DNA from 3 places in the Pseudoflavonifractor sp. SW1122 genome. Region 3 is predicted to be linked to each of the others. Evidence: riboswitches for the same ligand, from Rfam matches in the RefSeq annotation. Region 3 holds a riboswitch; each other region holds the start of a gene.
What was found. Region 3 has a riboswitch for ZMP and ZTP ahead of pflA (pyruvate formate-lyase-activating protein). Riboswitches for the same ligand answer to the same signal wherever they lie in the genome.

Region 1 (4,121 bases), on a different contig from region 3:
GCGTCGGAGCCCACGGACACGCCGTGCATCTGGGCAATCCAGGCCTTTTTCTCCTCCCGGGTCAGGGGCTCGGGCTTGACCTTGAAGGTCTCCTGCCACACGCCCTCGGCCAGCACATCCTCGTACTCGTCGGAGATGTACACGTCGATGGCGTTGTCCCGGTTGGGACGGCGGATGTTGTCTACAAACTGGAGGCCCAGGACCTTGGGGTGCTGACGCAGCATCCAGTTGTCCGCCTTGGAGCCAGCCAGACGGGTGCAGTGGATGCGGCTCTGCTGACCAGCACCCACGCCGATGGTCTGGCCGTTCTTGACATAGCACACGGAGTTGGACTGGGTGTACTTCAGAGTCAGCAGGGCCAGCAGCAGGTCGTGGCGGGCGGCCTCGGGCAGCTCCTTGTTCTCGGTGACGATGTTGTCCAGCAGGCTCTCGTTGATCTCGAAGTTGTTGTAGCCCTGCTGGAAGGTGATGCCGTAGATGTGGCGGGTCTCAATGGGGGCGGGCTCGTAGTTGGGGTCGATCTGCACCACGTTGTAGTTGCCCTTCTTCTTGGTCTTGAGGATGGCCAGGGCCTCGTCGGTGTAGCCGGGGGCGATGATGCCGTCGGACACCTCCATGGCCAGGAACCGGGCGGTGGCCTCGTCGCACACGTCGGACAGGGCGGCCCAGTCGCCGTAGGAGCACAGACGGTCGGCGCCACGGGCTTTGATGTAGGCGCAGGCGATGGGGGAGGTGTCAAAGCCGTCGGCGAAGTAGATCTGCTTTTCCACGTCGGTGAGGGGGGTGCCCAGAGCGGCACCGGCGGGGGAGACGTGTTTGAAGGAGGCAGCGGCGGGCAGGCCAGTGGCCTTCTTCAGGGCCTTCACCAACTGCCAGGAGTTGAGGGCGTCCATGAAGTTGATGTAGCCGGGCTTGCCGTTGAGGACGGTGATGGGCAGTTCACCCTCATCCATGTAGATGCGGGCGGGCTTTTGATTGGGGTTACAGCCGTATTTCAGTTCCAGTTCGCGCATGATTTAAACCTCCCAGTGTTTGTTGATGATGGAAGTCTCACAGTCCCCGGTCTCCAGGTCGATGTAGCGGACGAAGAGGGAGACCTTGTTCTCGTCGTTGAGGGACAGCCACAGATCCCCGGCCAGAGTCTCGGCGTCGGGGGCGGTGATGGCCACCAGACGGGGCTCGCCCTCAAAGGAGGGCAGGGGGTCCAGGTTCTCCTGATAGGTGTGGATGAAGTGTCCGGTGCCGGGCAGGGGAGCGTCGTACTCGTAGAAGTAGCGCAGGTTGCAGTCGGGGTTGCCGTAGGCGGACTTGAGAATGGACAGCTTGTAGCTGCCGTCCTTGAGGAGCAGACCGGAGATGCGAGGGGTGTAGTTGGGGGGATCGGGCTCAAAGCAGCGGGAGCGCAGGGACTCAGCAAAGGTCTTGCCAGCCAGCAGGCCCTGCTGAATGGTGTCGGTCTGGTCGCCGTTGGTGACAATGGTGTCCTCGCCCACCTGGCGCACGGGGTGATAGATGATCAGGGAGGGATCGGTCATCTTGCTCTCGTCATAGGCCCGGGTGCGGATGCCGTCCTCGGTCTCCTCGAAGATGCGGTTGCGGCTGTTTTCGCTGCGGCCCATGATGAAGTAGGCGATCACCGCATGCTTGTTGTCAGCGGTGCGGCCCAGCACGATGCCTCGGCCGGGGTAGGGGTTGCGGGACAGCTCCTGGCACAGATCCAAAGTTGTCATAGTGGTACCTCCTCAAAGTGTTGGTCAAAGAAAAAGGGCGCACCTATCCACAAAATAGGTGCGCCCAGACGGTCGGCATTTCTACGGCTATACTCCCTGTGGTCAACCCACTTCCGTCAGTCATATAGCCTGTTAACTATATCATGCCCTGAGCGCCTTTGTCAAGCTTGCGGGGGCAGAATGTGAACCACTCGGCCCTCTACATGGAGCCGATCTTGGCAGAATAGGGAGACGGCCTGGGGCAGGATGTGCCACTCGGCCTGCTCCATGATGCGACGCTGCAAGGTCTCGGGGGTGTCACCCTCCTCCACAGCCACAGCCTTTTGCAGCACGATGGGGCCGCCGTCGCACTCCTCCGAGACAAAGTGGACGGTGGCGCCGGACACCTTCACTCCGTACTCCAGGGCCTTCTCGTGGACGTGGAGGCCGTAGCAGCCCTCTCCGCAGAAGGAGGGGATGAGGGCGGGGTGGACGTTCAAGATGGCGTTGGGGTAGGCCTGCACCATCTCTTCGGTGAGAATGATCATGAAGCCTGCCAGCACCACCAGGTCAATGTCCAGCTCACGGAGCTTGGCCACCAGAGCCTGGGTCATGGCCTGGTTGGAGGGATACTCCTTGCGGGGGATGACATAGTGGGGAATCCCCGCCTTCTCCGCCCGTTCCAAGGCGTATACCCCGGCCTTGGAGGAGATGACGGCGGCAATGGTGCCGCCGCCCAGCTCGCCCCGGGCCTGGGCATCAATGAGGGCTTGCAGGTTGGTGCCGCCGCCGGACACCAAAACGGCAATACGTGTTCCCATGGATTACACCAGCTCCACGCCAGCCTCGCCAGCGACCACGCTGCCGATCTGGTAGGCGGTCTCGCCAGCTGCGGCCAGGGCGTCCAGAGCGGCCTGAGCCTGGACGGCGGGGACGGCCAGAATCATGCCGATGCCCATGTTGAAGGTGTTGTACATATCCCGGGCGGGGATGTTGCCCGCCTTCTGGATGAGGGAGAAGATGGGCAGGGTGGGGAAGGAGTCCAGCTTGATCTGGGCGGTGAGGCCGTCCACCATCATGCGGGGCACATTCTCATAGAAGCCGCCGCCGGTGATGTGGCTGACGGCGTGGACATCCACGCCAGCGCCCAGCACGGCCTTCACGGCCTTGACATAGATGCGGGTGGGCTCCAGCAGGGCCTCGCCCAGGCTCTTGCCGTTCAGCTCGTCCATGGGGGTCTTCAGGTCGGCGTGCTCCACGTCGAAGACCTTACGCACCAGAGAGAAGCCGTTGGAGTGCACGCCGGAGGAGGCCAGACCGATGAGCACGTCGCCCTCGGTCAGGGACTTGCCGTCAATGATCTTCTCCTCGTCCACCATGCCAACGGAAAATCCAGCCAGGTCGTACTCGTCCACGGGGTAGAAGCCGGGCATCTCGGCGGTCTCGCCGCCCACCAGGGCGCAGCCAGCCTGGCGGCAGCCCTCGGTGATGCCGGTGACGATGTCAGCGATGCGGGCGGGGTCGTTCTTGCCACAGGCGATGTAGTCCAGGAAGAACAGGGGCATGGCGCCGCCGCAGATGATGTCGTTGACGCACATGGCCACGCAGTCGATGCCCACGGTGTCGTGCTTGTCCATGAGGAACGCCAGCTTCAGCTTGGTGCCCACGCCGTCGGTGCCGGACACCAGCACGGGCTTCTTCATGCCGTTCAGGTCGGGGGCAAACATGCCGCCAAAGCCGCCCAGGGTGCCCATGACCCCGGGGATGTAGGTGGATTCCACCATGGGCTTGATGCGGCGCACCGCCTCATATCCGGCGGTGACGTCCACGCCGGCAGCGGCGTAGGAGGCAGAGTGAGAGTCAGAATGATTCATGAAAGTTACTCCTTTCCGTTCCAGCAGTAGGTGCACACCTTATCCCGGTCCAGACCGATGGACTCCAGCAGGCCGTCCAGGGACTGATAGCCCAGGGAGTCAAAGCCCATCTTCTCACAGATGGACTTGAGCATGCACTGGCCACGCTCGGTGTTGGCGTCGGCGTACTCCTCCAGATGCTTCTGACCCTCGTCGCCCTCCAGCTCCTGGATGGTGCGACGGGCCAGCAGGTCCATGTCGGAGTTGCCCCGGGAGAAGTTCAGATACTTGCAGCTGTACATGATGGGGGGGCAGGCGGAGCGCATGTGCACTTCCTTGGCCCCGGACTCGTAGAGAAAATCCACGGTCTCCCGCAGCTGGGTGCCACGGACGATGGAGTCGTCCACGAAGAGAAGCTTCTTGTCCTGAATGAGCTCAGGCACAGGAATCTGCTTCATCTTGGCCACCTGGTTGCGCACCTCCTGGTTGGCGGGCATGAAGGAGCGGGGCCAGGTGGGGGTGTATTTCACGAAGGGACGGGCAAACTGCTTGCCGCTTT
Region 2 (4,121 bases), on a different contig from region 3:
CACTCAGGTGTACAAGTCCTTCTCTCCCCCCGTCAAGGGCGCTGGCACCATGCTGGAAGGTGCCGACAAGGCCACCTGCGAGCAGCTGGTGTCCATTCTGGGCGAGAAGCACATCATTTAAGGGAAGGAGCACTGAATTATGGCTTTCAATAGTAAAGACACCGCCGCCTTCAAGGGCGTGTGGGTATTCTGCGAGCAGCGCGACGGCGTCATCCTGAGCACCGGCTACCAGCTGCTCAGCGAGGGCCGCAAGCTGGCCAACGATCTGGGCGTGGAGCTGTGCGGCGTGCTGCTGGGCCACGAGGTCAACGAGACCTACGCCAAGGCTCTGGGCGGCTACGGCGCTGACCGCGTGTACATCTGCGATCACCCCCTGCTGAAGGACTACACCACCGATGCCTACACCAAGGTCATCTGCGACCTGGTGGAGGACAAGAAGCCCGAGATCTTCCTCATCGGCGCTACCAACATCGGCCGTGACCTGGGCCCCCGTGTGGCTGCCCGTCTGAAGACCGGTCTGACCGCTGACTGCACCCACCTGGACGTGGATGTGGAGAAGTACAAGGCCTTCCTGAAGACCACCTCCACCATTGACGTGGACAACACCAAGTTCGAGGAGAACACCAACCTGAAGATGACCCGTCCCGCCTTTGGCGGCCACCTGATGGCCACCATCGTGTGCCCCGACTATCGTCCTCAGATGTCCACCGTGCGTCCCGGCGTGATGCAGACCCAGGCCTACAACGAGGAGACCGCTGCTAAGACCGTCCTGGAGAAGGTGGACGTGCAGCTGACCAAGGAAGACATTCACGTGGACCTGGTGGAGATCGTCAAGTCCGCCAAGAAGGCCGTGGACCTGATTGGCGCCGACGTGGTTGTCTCCGTGGGCCGTGGTATCAGCGCCGACCCCAAGCGTGGTCTGGAGATCGCTGAGGAGCTGGCCAACGTCCTGGGCGGCGTGGTTGGCGCTTCCCGTGCCGTGGTGGACGACGGCTACATCGGTGTGGACCACCAGGTTGGTCAGACCGGTAAAACCGTTCACCCCAAGATCTATGTGGCCCTGGGCATTTCCGGCGCCATTCAGCACGTGTCCGGCATGCAGGACGCTGAGTGCATCATCGCCGTGAACAAGAATGCCAACGCCCCCATCTTCGACGTGGCTACCTACGGCATCACCGGCGACCTGTTCAAGGTTGGCCCCATGCTGACTGAGGCCATTGCCAAGTACAAGGCTGAGAAGGCCTAAGTTGCATTTTTTAAGACTGGCTTCCCTTCGGGGAGGCCAGTCTTTTTCTATTTAGGCCACTTTTGGGCCTAAATAGAAAAAGACAATGAAGAATGATAAATGAAAAATGATGAATGCAGGCCCTTTTATGCAGTGCATCCCCAGACATACGCAGATGGGGCAAGCATGGGTAGGGGAGGGGCTTGCCCCTCCCAAATCTCCCAGGGCAAGGCCAGGGTAGCCACGGGCCGGGCAAGCCACGGCCCCTACGCAGCAAAACCGTTGGAAATACTAGGCATAGAGCAGGGGAAATGCTCGCTTTAGCAGAATAGAAAACTACCAGTTCCGGCCCTGCGTAATTTTGGAAAAAACCTGGAATCCCTTGCACCACAACGGGTTGAGGTTGTTGAAAACTTTGTGGAAGCTGTGGATAACTTCCTGTAATCTCCGGGTAAAGCCTGTGGGAAGGGAGGGCAAAGCGGGGAAAGGCCTTGACGGGTGTGGGCGGGCATGGTAAGATAAACCTGCTGTATGACTGACGGAAGTGGAGTGACCACGTGGAGTACAGCCGACGCCCATGTGCGCCGTATTGCCGACCGTCTGGGCGCACGAGAAATCAGTGCGCCCTTTTTTGTTTTTGTGGCGCAGGAAGGAGCATGGAAGATGAAAACAGACATTCAAATTGCCCAGGAGGCCCAGATGCTGCCCATCGGACAGGTGGCGTCCATGGCCGGGATTGACGAGAACCTGCTGGAGTATTACGGCAAGGTGAAGGCCAAGATCGACATCACCCCGTTGCGCAATGTGCCCCGGAAGGGCAAGCTGATTCTGGTCACCGCCATCAACCCCACCCCCGCCGGAGAGGGCAAGACCACCACCTCGGTAGGGTTAGCCGATGCCCTGCGCCGCATGGATAAAAACGTGATGCTCTGCCTCCGGGAGCCCTCTTTGGGCCCCGTGTTCGGCGTGAAGGGCGGCGCTGCCGGCGGCGGCTACGCCCAGGTGGTGCCCATGGAGGACATCAACCTCCACTTCACCGGCGACTTCCACGCTATCGGTGCGGCCAACAACCTGCTGGCCGCCATGCTGGACAACCACATTCAGCAGGGCAATGCCCTGGGCATTGACGTGAAGAAGATCACCTGGCGCCGCTGCGTGGACATGAACGACCGCCAGCTGCGCAACATTGTGGACGGCCTGGGTGGCCGGATGCAGGGTGTGCCCCGGGAGGACGGCTTCGATATCACCGTGGCCAGCGAGATTATGGCTGTGCTGTGCCTGGCCACCGGCCTGTCCGACCTGAAGGAGCGGCTGGGCCGCATGATCGTGGGCTACACCTACGATGACAAGCCCGTCACCGCCGCCGATTTGAAGGCCCAGGGTGCCATGGCTGCCCTCTTGAAGGACGCCATCAAGCCCAACCTGGTGCAGACCCTGGAGCACACCCCCGCTCTGGTCCACGGCGGCCCCTTCGCCAACATCGCCCACGGCTGCAACTCCGTCTCTGCCACCGACACCGCTTTGAAGCTGGCCGACTACGTGGTCACCGAGGCGGGCTTCGGCGCCGATCTGGGCGCTGAGAAGTTCCTGGACATCAAGTGCCGGGCCGCCGGGCTCACCCCCGACGCCGTGGTCATCGTGGCCACGGTCAAGGCTTTGAAGTACAACGGCGGTGTGCCCAAGACCGAGCTGGGGGCTGAGAACCTGGAGGCCCTGGAGCGTGGCCTGCCCAACCTGCTCAAGCACGTGGAGAACATCACCCGTGTGTTCGGCCTGCCCGCCGTGGTGGCCATCAACCGCTTCGCCAATGACACCGAGGCCGAGCTGAACCTCATCCGCACCCACTGCCAGGAGCTGGGGGTCAATGTGGCCCTGTCCGAGGTGTGGGGCAAGGGCGGCGAGGGCGGCCTGGAGCTGGCCGAGGAAGTGCTGCGCCTGTGCGACCAGCCCCAGGACTTCCACTACGCCTACGACCTGGACCTGCCCTTGAAGGACAAGATTCAGGCCATCGTGGAGAAGGTGTACGGCGGCGCTGGCGTGCACTACACCGCAGCCGCTGCCAAGGAGCTGGCCCGTCTGGAGGCCATGGGCTTTGACAAGCTGCCTGTGTGCATGGCCAAGACCCAGTACTCCCTGTCCGACGACGCCACCCAGCTGGGACGGCCCGAGGGCTTCACCATCACCGTGTCTAAGGTGAAGGTGTCCGCCGGCGCTGGCTTCGTGGTGGTGCAGACCGGCGACATCATGACCATGCCCGGCCTGCCCAAGGTGCCTGCCGCCGAGAAGATCGACGTGGACGAAAACGGCGTCATCTCCGGCCTGTTCTGAGATATAAAATGCGTTTGGCGGCCATCCCCCCACGGGGATGGCCGCCATTTTTGCGTCATTTTTTGCCGAACAGCGCCGCCTGCCGCTCCAAAAACAGCTGGACCTGTTCTTCGTCCAGGGTGTAAAAGGTGCGGTTTCCGTGGATGGTGCACTGCACCAGGCCGCAGTCAGAGAGCTTATTCATATGGTGGTGGATGGTGTTGCGGCTCAGGGAGAAGCGGGTGGACAGCTCCTGCACATAGGCGGTGCGTCCCCGCAGATAGCACAGAATGTCAAACCGGGTGGAGTCCCCCAACAGGCGGTAGGTTTCGCACACCTGGTCCTGGGCGGAGGTGCGGCCGCTGACCAGCTCCATGAGCTCTCGCCGCAGCACGCCGCCGTAGATGCGCACCTGGCCGGGGGCCTCGTCAAAGGTCAGGTTAGTGTCCGCCCCAAAGAGGAAGGGGTGAAGGGTGTAGGTGGTCTCCGGGGCGGGGCGCAGGTGGGACAGCTGGGTGAAAAACTCCAGCTGGGACAGGGGGGCGCACTGTTGGAGATAGGGGGCGGCCAGCTCTTCCAGCTGCGCCTG
Region 3 (4,121 bases):
GACATCCAGATGCCAGTCAGGATAGCTGTAGGTGTACTCCTTGCTGAAGGAGCCGGAGACGTAGTAGCTGACGATGTTCCAGTCCCCGCCGGTTTGCAGCTGGTTTTGCACCATATCGGTGATGAAGTCAGAGGGAATGCTGGTGCGGAAGCAGTTGCCCACGGCGTCCATGAAGGGGAGGTACTGGGTGAGGATGGCGGGGGAGAGGACCTTGTCCGCCACAGCCTCGATCATCCGCATCTGGTGGATGCCCCGCTGATAGTCGCCCTTGGGGAGGTTGTACCGCTCCCGGACGAAGTACAGGGCCTTCTCGCCGTCCATGTGGTTGACACCCTTTTCATAGGTGTAGTCGGAGATATAGGACTCGAAGTCGTAGTCCGAGTACACGTCAATGCCGCCCAGGGCGTCAATGATGCCCTCAAATCCGGCGAAGTTGACCTTAAAGTAGTAGTCCAGCTCTATGTCGTAGAGCATTTCCAGAGTTTTGATACTCTCCTCAATGCCCCGGCCCCCGGCGTGGGTGAGCTTGTCCGGGACTCCGCCTGAGAAGGACAGGGGAATGAAGTAGTCCCGGGGAGTGGACACCAGCAGCACCTGGTGGGTTTTGGGGTTGATGGTGGCGATGATGTTCACATCGCTGTTGCCCGAGGTGGAGATATCGCTGCTTCGGGAGTCGCTGCCGCTGATATATACCGTAAAGGGCTGGTCCAGGGGGATGGCGGGAGCGGTGGTGGGCTGGGGAGCGGCGCTGGCCTGGAGGGGCACCTGAATGGTGTCCACCATGCGCAAACTCTGCATCACGTCCTTGTACTCCTCCAGGTCGTCCAGCACGGTCATGTGGCTCTGGTTGACCAAAATGGCGTCGATTTCCTTGTTGTTGAGGGCGTCCACCAGTTTGGTTGCCTCAGGATAGCCCTGGGGGGTGAGGGTGACGCTGTACTTGGCGTCCAGCTGTTTCACCGCCGCCTGGGTGTCGGTCTGGTCGGCGCTGAGCATGCCAAAGGGGTGCTGGAGCAGCTCGTCCATGCTGCGGGTATCATCTCCCCGCACATACACGGACATGGCCAGGGTCTGGGCCTCCGGGTTGGTGACCCGGTCCAGGGTGTCCAGGCCCACCCGGGCATAGACAATACCCACGGCGAACACCAGACAGAACACCACGGACAGCACGGAACCTGCCGTGCGCTTGGCGGGGCCGCGGCTGAACCGCAGAGCAAACACCACCACTACGGCCACCACCACTGCCGCCGCAATCAGGGCCAACAGCAGGGGGGTGAGCATGTGAGTGAAGAAGAGCGCGGCCACAAAGCCGATGCCGAGAACGGCAAACAACAGCAGGGCCAGCAGATTGACCACGGTCTCCAGACCGGAGCGGGCAGTTTTTCTTTTGTACCGTTTTGCCATGTGGCACATCTCCTTGTCGTTGTTATGGCACATTATAGTATGCCACAGGGGAAATGGCAACGGCTCCAGGGGGTCGGCGTGCAGAATTTACAACTTCGATACAACTCCTTGCGGAGTTCTTAAAAAGTGTCCAGAAATTGAAAAATAATGGGAAATAAAAATGAAGCTTGACAAATGACACAAGATATAGTAGCCTGTACTCACGGTGATCATACACCTGGCGGTATTAAGTGGAATCAACCACGTGGCGTATGATCGTGAAAGCCGGCCGACCGTCTGGGCAAGAAAAAGGTCCCAGTGGGTCGGTCTTTTTCTTTATCCAACAAATGGAAAAAGAAGGGAGTTCACAATGAAAGGACGCATTCACTCTGTGGAGAGCATGGGGCTGGTGGACGGCCCCGGCATTCGCACCGTGGTGTTTCTCCAGGGGTGTGGGCTGCGGTGCCAGTACTGCCACAACCCGGACACCTGGGAGTGTGGCGCCGCTGCCGCCAAGGAGATGACGCCGGAGGAACTGGTGGCCAAGCTGCGCCGGTTCAAATCCTACTACGGCGCCACCGGCGGGGTCACCTTTTCCGGCGGTGAGCCGCTGTTGCAGCCGGAGTTTTTGGCCCAGGCCCTGGAGCTGTGTCAAAAGGAAGGCATTCACACCTGTCTGGACACCGCCGGGTGCGGGCTGGGGGACTATGAGCGGATTCTGTCCCACACCGACCTGGTGCTGCTGGACATCAAGCACTACACCCCCCAGGGGTTCCAGGCGGTCACAGGCCGGGACACCGGGGAATGGAGAGCGTTTCTCAGCCAATTACAGGCCCAAGAGGTGCCCCTGTGGATTCGACACGTGGTGGTGCCCGGGCTCACCGACGGCGACGAGCATTTGCAAGGGCTTCTGGACTTTGTCTCCACCTTGCGCCATGTGCGCCGGGTAGAACTGTTGCCCTATCACACCCTGGGGGTACACAAGTACCACACCCTGGGATATCCTTACCCCCTGGAGGGGGTGGAGCCCCTGGCCAAGGACGCTCTGGCCGGGTGGCAGGAGAAGTTTGACCGAGCGTTTCCCCATATTTGATAAGGAGGTACATTCCCATGAGCATTGATGTCAACTGCACCGCCTGGGAGGGCTTTCGCACCGGCGAATGGCGCCACCTGGTGAATGTGCGCAACTTCATTCAGAAGAACTACACCCCCTATACCGGAGATGACAGCTTCCTGGCTCCCATCTCCCCCCGCACCGCCAAGGTGTGGGAGAAGGCCCACGCCCTCATTGTGGAGGAGCTGAAAAAGGGCATCATCGACGTGGAGACCCACGTGGTGTCCGGCATTGACAACTTCGAGCCCGGCTACATTGACCAGGAGAACGAGGTCATCGTGGGACTCCAGACCGACGCCCCCCTCAAGCGTATCGTGAACCTGTACGGCGGTATGCGTATGGCCGAGTCCGCCCTCCACGAGTACGGCTACGAGCTGGACCCCGAGATCGAGCGCCACTTCAGCCTCTACCGCAAGACCCACAACGAGGGCGTGTTTGACGCCTACCCCAAGCGCACCCGTCTGGCCCGCACCGCTGGCCTGCTCACCGGTCTGCCCGACGCCTATGGCCGTGGCCGTCTGGTGGGCGACTACCGCCGGGTGCCCCTGTACGGCACCGACTTCCTCATCGAGGAGAAGCAGAAGGACCTGGACATGCTGGACGGCCCCATGACCGAGGAGCGCATCCGCCTGCGGGAGGAAGTGAGCACCCAGATTCGGGCCCTCAAGGAGTTCACCCACATGGCCAGCCGCTACGGCTGTGACGTCACCCGCCCCGCCGAGAACGCCCATGAGGCCGTGCAGAACCTGTACCTGGCCTATCTGGCGGGCGTGAAGGAGAACAACGGCGCCGCCACCTCTCTGGGCCGCACCGCCACCTTCCTGGACATCTACATCCAGCGGGACCTGGACCGTGGCCTGCTGGACGAGCAGGGGGCCCAGGAGCTTATCGACCAGTTCATCATCAAGCTGCGCCTGGTGCGTCACCTGCGTACCCCCGAGTACAACGAGCTGTTCGGCGGCGATCCCACCTGGATCACCGAGTCCCTGGGCGGCATGGGCATTGACGGCCGCACCCTGGTGACCCGCAACAGCTTCCGCTACCTCCACACCCTCACCAACCTGGGCACCGCTCCCGAGCCCAACCTCACCGTGCTGTGGAGCCAGAACCTGCCCCAGGCTTGGAAGGACTACTGCGCCAAGATGAGCATCGCCACCGACTCCATCCAGTATGAGAACGACGACGTGATGCGCCCCCTGTACGGGGACGACTACTGCATCTCCTGCTGTGTGTCCGCCATGGCTGTGGGCAAGCAGATGCAGTTCTTCGGCGCCCGTGCCAACCTGGCCAAGAGCCTGCTGTACGCCATCAACGGCGGTGTGGACGAGAAGAAGGGCCTCCACGTGGTGCCCGGCATCATCCGGGACGAGGACGAGGTGCTCAGCTACTCCAAGGTGCTCACCAACTACAAGAAGGTTCTGTCCTACGTGGCTGAGTTGTACGTGGACACCATCAACATCATCCACTACATGCACGACAAGTACGCCTACGAGGCCAGTCAGATGGCCCTCCACGACACCCTGGTGGAGCGCCTGGCCGCCTTCGGCGTGGCGGGTCTGTCCATTGCCGCCGACTCTCTGTCCGCCATCAAGTTTGCCAGGGTGCGGCCCATCCGCAATGAGGA

Region 1: linked by a shared signal. The riboswitch ahead of E0L15_RS08640 (IMP cyclohydrolase) and the one ahead of pflA (pyruvate formate-lyase-activating protein) in region 3 are both predicted to bind ZMP and ZTP.
Region 2: linked by a shared signal. The riboswitch ahead of E0L15_RS03575 (formate--tetrahydrofolate ligase) and the one ahead of pflA (pyruvate formate-lyase-activating protein) in region 3 are both predicted to bind ZMP and ZTP.

What each region holds. Positions count from the first base shown of each region.
Region 1 covers NZ_SJOS01000035.1:1,648-5,768, forward strand. Annotated here, with positions in the region: gene E0L15_RS08635 (phosphoribosylaminoimidazolecarboxamide formyltransferase) at 1-1,013, opposite strand, end outside; gene E0L15_RS08640 (IMP cyclohydrolase) at 1,017-1,730, opposite strand; ZMP/ZTP riboswitch at 1,786-1,864, opposite strand; gene purN (phosphoribosylglycinamide formyltransferase) at 1,892-2,530, opposite strand; gene purM (phosphoribosylformylglycinamidine cyclo-ligase) at 2,534-3,583, opposite strand; gene E0L15_RS08655 (amidophosphoribosyltransferase) at 3,589-4,121, opposite strand, start outside.
Region 2 covers NZ_SJOS01000008.1:55,568-59,688, forward strand. Annotated here, with positions in the region: gene E0L15_RS03565 (electron transfer flavoprotein subunit beta/FixA family protein) at 1-121, shown strand, start outside; gene acrA (acryloyl-CoA reductase electron transfer subunit beta) at 140-1,246, shown strand; ZMP/ZTP riboswitch at 1,747-1,838, shown strand; gene E0L15_RS03575 (formate--tetrahydrofolate ligase) at 1,889-3,553, shown strand; gene E0L15_RS12525 (metalloregulator ArsR/SmtB family transcription factor) at 3,609-4,121, opposite strand, start outside.
Region 3 covers NZ_SJOS01000022.1:20,059-24,179, reverse strand. Annotated here, with positions in the region: gene E0L15_RS06780 (LCP family protein) at 1-1,404, opposite strand, end outside; ZMP/ZTP riboswitch at 1,608-1,693, shown strand; gene pflA (pyruvate formate-lyase-activating protein) at 1,754-2,476, shown strand; gene pflB (formate C-acetyltransferase) at 2,494-4,121, shown strand, end outside.